Regions from separate parts of the Rhizobium sp. TH2 genome, predicted to be linked through region 1. Evidence: riboswitches for the same ligand, from Rfam matches in the RefSeq annotation. Region 1 holds a riboswitch; the other holds the start of a gene.
The links. Region 1 has a riboswitch for FMN ahead of IHQ71_RS10285 (6,7-dimethyl-8-ribityllumazine synthase). Riboswitches for the same ligand answer to the same signal wherever they lie in the genome.

Region 1 (3,968 bases):
AAGCCTTCGTTATGGTTCCACGGTCGACAAGCGACTACACAAAGGCGCTGCGTCGGAAGCTGGTAACGGAGATAGCCCTGAACATTGGGCCGAACCTGGCTAACTCCGAGGAACGCCTCGGGTGGCGGCTCGTTACAACAGTCGCGGACGCTCGATATGGCGCATCCAAATGGTAGCATTGGCTGCAACCGAATGCGGCGTCGCCTGCATATCTAGAACTCAGCCCTTTGCGATTCTTTTGTTGAACGACGCCCGCGAGCCCGCAGCCGCATAGAGCGGAAGTTTTTTCAGGTCGGCGCGGGTCAGGATCACTCCGGCCAGCTTCGCCCGCACTTCCGGTTCGCTGTCGAGCAGATCGGCGATGAGCTGCGGCGTTGCCCTGCCCCATTGCGCGGCAAGCACGAAATTATCGATCACGGGTTCGGCGGCGCGGGCATCGGAGGCGGTCGAGAGCGGAGCAAGATCGATGATGATGTGCTGGTACTGGCCGCGAAGCTCCGACATGAAGGTCTTGGCGCGATCGGAATTGAAGAGACTGGCCGGCTCGACCGTGCGATCCTTCAGCACCATGGGCAGCAGGGAAATATTGCTCCTGGAATCATAGAGCAAGGTTTCGTCGGTGCTCTTGTTCTGGAGCACGGCGTCGACGAGGCCCTGTTCCGCTTCGGCGGCGAGCCAGTCGCTCAGGCGCGGGTCGCGGGCATTGCCGTCGATCAGCAGCACGCTGCGGCCCTGGTTGGCGAGGTGGGCGGCGAGGTTGGCGGCGATGATGGTCGCGCCGTCGCCGGCAAGCGCCGAGGTGACGCCGGTCACCGTGCCCTGCCCATCCTTCTGGTGGCCGATCAGCGCCACGGCGGCCGAGCGGATCGTTTCCCCGAAGACCGAATAGGATTCGAGCACCGAGCGGCGGGCAGGTTCGGGCAGCGGCGCGCCCTTGCCGATCGTCATGGTGCCGAGATTTTTGGTGCCGCCGCGCGGCAGGTAGCCGAGGAAGCGGATCCCGAGCGCCCGCGCAATGACATCGCCGTCGCGCGCGCCACGGTCGGTCAGTTCGCGGAAGCCCGCTATGGCGCAGCCGATGACGGCACCCAGGATGGCGCCTACCGCGACGAGGAAGGGCACACGCGGCGCCATCGGTGCGGCGGGCAGCCGGGCATCACTCATGACGACGACATCCATGCCGGGCAGTGCGCGGGCGATCATCATGTCCTGAAGCTTCGCCTGCAGTGCGTCCTTTGCCGGGCCGCTCGCGCGGTCGATCTCGCTCTGCAGCGCCGCGCGCATGCGCGAATTGGCCATATCATTGTCCTGCGCGATCTTCTGCTTGAACGCCTCGGCAAAGGCCTGCGCGACTTTCTGGGCGACTGCCGGATTGGGATGGGTGTAGGAGATCGCGGCGACATAGGTGCGGCCGACGCGCGACGCCTTCACATTGGCCTGCAGGGCGGCTACGACCTGATCGAGATCGAGCTTCCTGGCGGCTTCGTCTGTCGAGGCCATTTTCATGCCCAGGCGGGCGCCGATCCGTGCGATCAGTTGCCTGAGGCCTGAAGCCGCAGGCTTGGCGAAGTCGGCGTCGTTGACTAGATCCAGCCGGTCGGCGACGATGGTCGCGACCGAGGCGGATCTCGCCAGTTCGAGCTGGGAAAGGAACTGGCCCTCCTCTTCGGGCGTCGTGGTCTCGATGCCCTGACGGACCGGATCGGCCGCAGGGCCGGAGCGCACCATGATGGTTGCGGCCGAGGAATAGACCGGCACCTGGCTCTGGGCATAGATGAAGCCGAGAACCGCGCCAATGATCGTGAGAAGCGCCACGATCTTCCACCGACGACGAGCGACGGCGAAAAGCTGTTCGAGAACGTGGAGGTCGGGATTGGCAGTGGCCGGAAGGTTCAAGGAAACACCCTGTGCTCGAAGAATTTGATGTGGCTATTGGGGTATAGAGGCAGGCCGCGGCGCAATCAAGTTCGGGCCTGCGTCGGACTTGCAGGATCACGGAATGTCGTCTACGTCTCACCTGCCCGCAATCATGCGGGCGATGATCTCAGGGCGGGGTGCGATTCCCCACCGGCGGTAAGTGGAGTATTCCACAAGCCCGCGAGCGCTTTCCGGCCTGCCGGAAAGGTCAGCAGATTCGGTGTGATTCCGAAGCCGACGGTATAGTCCGGATGGAAGAGATCGGTTTGCCTTCAGCACCCGTGCGCGCATGGGTGATCGTCGGCGTCCGCTTGCCCTGATTCATGCGTTGGGAAAGAAAGGACACGACCATGAATCTTGAACTATCCAATATCGAACAATCCAGAATCACATCCTCGCGCCGCATTGCGTTCGTCTCTGCGCGCTGGCACCGGGACATCGTCGATAATTGCCGCGATGCCTTCGCTACGGAGATCGCCGCCCTCACCGGTGGGCGCTACGAGATCGACTATTTCGAAGTGCCGGGCGCCTTCGAGATTCCGCTTCGTGCCAAGCGGCTTGCACGAGGTGCGCGCTACGACGCCGTGATCGGCGCGGCGCTGGTGGTGGATGGCGGTATCTACCGGCATGAATTCGTGGCGCAGGCTGTCATCAATGGCCTGATGCAGGTCGGGTTGGAAACCGATGTGCCGGTGCTCTCGGCGGTGCTGACGCCGCATCATTTCCACAGCGGTGCCGAGCACCAGACTTTCTTTGCCGAGCATTTCCGCGTCAAGGGCCGGGAGGTGGCTGCCGCTTGCCTCGCAATCGTCGAGGAAGCCGGCGCACTCAAGGCTGCGGCGTAAGAACGAAAAAACCCGGATGCTCGCGCATCCGGGTTTCCTTGCCATTGCTGGCGGAAGAGATCAATTGCCGTTGACGGCGTCCTTCAGGCCCTTGCCTGCGGAGAACTTCGGAACGTTGCGGGCCGGGATGTTGACCTTTTCACCGGTCGACACGTTGCGACCGACAGAGGCTTCGCGGCGGCTCACGGAGAAATTGCCGAAACCGACGAGACGGACATCGCCGCCCTTCTTGAGTTCTTCCTGAACGGCGTCGAACACGGCGTCCACTGCGGAGGCCGCGTCGGTCTTGCTCAGACTGGACTTCTCTGCGACTGCTGCCACGAGTTCACTCTTGTTCATGTTTCCACCCCTTTCCTAGCTGGTTTGAAACGACTCACGTTGTTCTTGGGGCAGTTAAAGACTTCGACTGCCCGACCGCAACCCTGATACAGAAGTTTCCCGAGAAATCCAGCCTGTTTAGACGATTTTTCATAAAGAAATGGCCGGTCTGGAGACCGGCCATCCGCAATTTTGGGTCAGTTTGCCGCCAGAGATACACTCGCTGGCCAGAACCTGACAATCTTTCCGCTCAGTGAGCGATCGAAAGTCCCGCATCATCGACGGCGCCCGGCTTTACCGGTGCGGGGTCGAATGATTCGTTCCACTCGATCGCCACGGGCTGGCGAGCAAGCGCATGTTCGAGAACCTCGCCCACGCGGGAGACCGGAATGATCTCCATATTGTTCTTCACATTGTCAGGAATATCCGCCAGATCCTTGGCGTTATCCTGCGGGATCAGAACCTTCTTGATGCCGCCTCGCAGTGCCGCGAGCAGTTTTTCCTTCAGGCCGCCGATCGGCGACACCCGGCCGCGCAGGGTGATTTCACCCGTCATCGCGACATCGTGTCGGACCGGAATGCCGGTCATGACCGAGACGATCGCCGTGACCATGCCGATACCCGCCGACGGGCCGTCCTTCGGGGTTGCGCCATCCGGTACGTGTACGTGGATGTCGCGCTTTTCGAAGAGCGGCGGTTCGATGCCGAAATCAAGCGCCCGCGAGCGGACATAGGATGCCGCCGCCGAGATCGATTCCTTCATCACGTCCTTGAGGTTGCCGGTGACCGTCATGCGGCCCTTGCCCGGCATCATCAGCGCCTCGACGGTGAGCAATTCGCCGCCGACTTCGGTCCAGGCAAGACCGCTGACCACGCCGACCATATCCT
Region 2 (3,968 bases), on a different replicon from region 1:
AGATCGCAAAGGCGCTGACGCTCAATGCCCGCCTGCTGATCCTGGACGAGCCGACCGCCGCTCTGGGCGGCGAGGAAACCCAACTGCTGTTCCAGCAGATCGAGCGTCTCAAGTCCGAAGGCGTCGGCATCATCTACATTTCTCACCGTCTTGAGGAGATCCGGCAGATTGCCGACCGCATCGTTGTCATGCGCGACGGCGCCAAGGTCCGGGAGTTCGACACCGGCGACGTTCCCGTACGCACCATTGTCGAAGCGATGGTCGGACGCTCTCTTGAACGGATGTTCCCCACGATTCCATCGCCGTCGGACGAGGTGACGCTCGAAGTCAGAAACCTGGCCTCGCCGACCAACGCGTTTAGGAATATCAGCTTTTCGGTCCGGAAGGGCGAGGTCTTCGGGATAGCGGGCCTCATGGGAGCCGGCCGCACGGAACTCGTGCGCGCCATTACCGGTGCAGATCCCATTTCCAGCGGCGAGGTCTTCCTGCGTGGCGAGGCGGTTACACCCCGTTCGCCAATGGATTCGATCCGCAACGGCATCGTTCTCGTGCCGGAAGACCGCAAGCTTCAGGGCGTAATACTTGATCATTCGATTGCCGAGAATATCGCCTACGCCAATCTCGCCGATATTGCCCCGAAGGGCTGGATTTCCTCTGGCCGCCTTCATCAGTTTGCCGACGAATACATCAGGAAGTTCGGCGTGAAGGGCCGCGGCCGCCAGAATGCCGGAGAGCTCTCGGGCGGCAACCAGCAGAAGGTGGTGCTGGCCAAGTGGTTGGCGCGCAAGCCGCAGGTCGTCGTACTGGACGAGCCGACGCGTGGCATTGACGTGGGGGCCCGCTCGTCGATCTACGATCTCATCATGGATTTGGCGCGTCAGGGGGTCTCGGTGATCGTGGTCAGTTCGGATCTCGAAGAGGTACTCGGGGTCTCAAGCCGTATCATGGTCATGTCGCAAGGCAAGCAGGCCGGCATCCTGAAGCGGGAAGATGCCAACGATGTCTCAATCATGGAACTGGCGACCAGCTAAAGCAGGAGAATTTCATCGTGTCCGACATCGCTCTCAATGCGCCGAAACTATTCGATCTCTCCGGGAACGTCGCATTCGTGACAGGTGCCGGCAGCGGCATCGGCCAAAGAATCGCCAAGGGGCTAGCGCAATGCGGGGCAGACGTTGCCCTTCTCGATCGCCGCACCGACGACGGATTGGCGCAGACGGCTGAATTCATCAGGAAGACCGGGCGTCGCAGCATTCAGATCGCCGCCGATGTGACCAGTGGCGGTGCCTTGAATGAGGCGGTTGCCCGTACGGAGGCCGAGCTTGGTCCGCTGACACTTGCCCTCAACGCAGCCGGCATCGCCAACGCCAACCCGGCCGACGAGATGGAGGAAAGCCAGTTCCAGACGATGATCGACGTCAACCTGAAGGGCGTTTTCCTCTCTTGCCAGGCGGAAGCGCGCGCGATGTTAAAGAACGGGCGCGGATCGATCGTCAATATCGCGTCAATGTCCGGAGTGATCGTCAACCGGGGTCTCAATCAATGCCACTACAACGCCTCGAAGGCCGGCGTCATCCACATGTCGAAGTCGATGGCAATGGAATGGGTCGGCCGTGGCATTCGCGTGAACACTATTAGCCCGGGTTACACGGCCACACCAATGAACACCCGGCCGGAAATGGTGCATCAGACAAAGCTGTTCGAGGAGCAGACCCCTATGCAGCGCATGGCGACGGTGGATGAAATGGTCGGTCCCGCCGTTTTCCTGCTTTCGGGGGCAGCAAGCTTTGTCACTGGCGTGGACCTCCTGGTCGATGGCGGCTTCTGCTGCTGGTAAAATATCATGAGGCCTCTTGCATTCCTTTGCAGGAACTCTTTATTTAGACGTGTTCTCAGGGCGGGGTGAAAGTCCCCACCGGCGGTATCTGGAGAAATCCAGGAGCCCGCGAGCGCTTCCACTCACGTGGAGGGTCAGCAGACCCGGTGCGATGCCGGGGCCGACGGTCATAGTCCGGATGGAAGAGAACAACGTCTGCAAAACCGCTCCTCATCGAGCGGGTGCGGGCTTGTTCGCCCAAGGGATGAATAGCGGCTGCGAAGTCGCGGTTTTACGCCGATGTCGGCAACCCTTGAAAGGCTATGGAATGAAAATCTCGAAAATTGAAGACGCAATCGCGGTGCTTGCGCGGGGCGGCATGATTGTGGCCGTGGATGACGAAGACCGGGAGAACGAAGGCGACATCATCGTCGCCTCGGATGCGGTGACGTCGGAAACGATCGCCTTCATGATGAAGCACGCGCGCGGGCTGATCTGCGTTGCGATGGAAGGAGGGCGTCTCGACGCGCTCGATATCCCCCTGATGGTTCCCCGGAACACCGAGCTCCACAAAACGGCATTCACCGTGTCCGTCGATTATCTTCCGGGAACGACGACCGGCATCTCGGCGGATGATCGGGCTGCGACCGTGCGAGCCTTGGTGGCTTCCGGTTCACGGCCGGCGGATTTCGCCAGACCGGGCCACATCTTTCCTCTGCGGGCACATCCCGAGGGTGTGCGCGGCCGGCCGGGCCATACGGAGGCGGCGGTGGATCTCGCGCGCCTCGCCGGGAAGTCTGCTTCAGGGGTAATTTGCGAGGTTGCCAATGACGATGGGACGATGGCGCGCCTTCCCGATCTGCTGGTGTTCGCTGAAACGCACCAGCTTCCGCTAATCACCATCAAAGACCTGATCGCTTTCGTCGAGGGGCAGGTCGCGGTTGGCGCCGCGCAGGCTGCCTGACCATTTCATTTTCGTTTTGGCAGGGATGCGCACGTGAGCCTGCGTATCTCTGCAATCCGGGGCTGTTCGGCTAGGCGCGCAGATGGGCTGCCTTCTGCCAAGCCGGCTCCCTTGCATCCGTCGTAACATGCGGGTCCACAGTTCGAATCCCATCAAGCCATTTGAACGTTTATGCTGCTTTCACCCGCCGAACGGACATTCTGTCAGCATCGAAAGCTTTGGCTGCTTTGCGCCCCCATAGTGGTCATCGAGCCACCGGCCGCCGTTGCTTGCAAAACGGACATGACGCAGTGACAACGCGGTCTTAGTTGCGCCAAAAGCCGCCATTCCGCCCCATGCGGGTGATTAGATCACGAATTCCTCCTCGTACGTCTGAGGCTCCGGAACGACCGTAACCTCCACCGGAACGATCCAATTGGCCGCGTAGCTCTCGCAGTCGGAACGCTGGAGGTCGGGCTGCACGCACCCCGCCCCATCGATCGCGCGACATCGCAGTATACGTCGCCCCACTTCCTCAGGGGTCCAAATGTACTCCCACAAGCGCCATGCATAGGGACGTTCTGTTTCGAGGAGCCTTCCCTCACGCCAGCCCCTGCCATCTCCGGTGCAGACCTGCACCTGCCGGATAGCAGCCTCGCCGCTCCAGCTGGCTCCGAATATCCGATACGGTTGGCCGACGATGAGACGCGCCCCCTGCACGGGACGCGCGATCTGCGCTTTGACCTCCATCTCCGCAAGGGGGACCAGCCTGGGTTCCCCGAAGCTGCGCTCCCAACGGAAATAGTCGCGCGCCTGCCAGTAGCCAAGGAACGGTTGCTCCACAACCGTGATATGCGTGATCCACTTGACCCAAGCCATCCCGAACCAGCCACCCACGACCGCGCGTAGCGGGTAGCCGTGATCGCGCGTCAACGGCTCGTCGTTCATCGAATAGGCAAGGATCGTGCTGTCAGCGATGGCCTTCTCCAGCGGTAAACTGCGCGCAAAAGCGATGGGGCCGGGAGAAGCCGTTTTCTTGTTGGAGTCGACGACGCCGCTGTCGGCGCCTGCGAGCAGAACCTCACATGCGGTTCGCTTAACGCCCGCCATTTCCAAAATCTCGCGCAGAAGAACACCTGTCCACGCGGCATTGCCGACGGCTCCGTTCTGCCACTGCAACCCCTCCTTCGCCGGCACATAGTAGACGCG

Region 2: it holds a riboswitch for FMN, as region 1 does, so the genes downstream of both, ribB (3,4-dihydroxy-2-butanone-4-phosphate synthase) here and IHQ71_RS10285 (6,7-dimethyl-8-ribityllumazine synthase) in region 1, are expected to answer to the same signal.

Annotation. Positions count from the first base shown of each region.
Region 1 covers NZ_CP062231.1:2,053,618-2,057,585, reverse strand. The annotation lists gene IHQ71_RS10295 (DUF1194 domain-containing protein) at 1-176, shown strand, start outside; gene IHQ71_RS10290 (Wzz/FepE/Etk N-terminal domain-containing protein) at 220-1,896, opposite strand; FMN riboswitch at 2,037-2,184, shown strand; gene IHQ71_RS10285 (6,7-dimethyl-8-ribityllumazine synthase) at 2,268-2,762, shown strand; gene hupB (DNA-binding protein HupB) at 2,823-3,101, opposite strand; gene lon (endopeptidase La) at 3,331-3,968, opposite strand, start outside.
Region 2 covers NZ_CP062232.1:174,305-178,272, forward strand. The annotation lists gene IHQ71_RS29685 (sugar ABC transporter ATP-binding protein) at 1-1,031, shown strand, start outside; gene IHQ71_RS29690 (SDR family oxidoreductase) at 1,049-1,837, shown strand; FMN riboswitch at 1,885-2,031, shown strand; gene ribB (3,4-dihydroxy-2-butanone-4-phosphate synthase) at 2,145-2,780, shown strand; gene IHQ71_RS29700 (sulfite oxidase) at 3,126-3,968, opposite strand, start outside.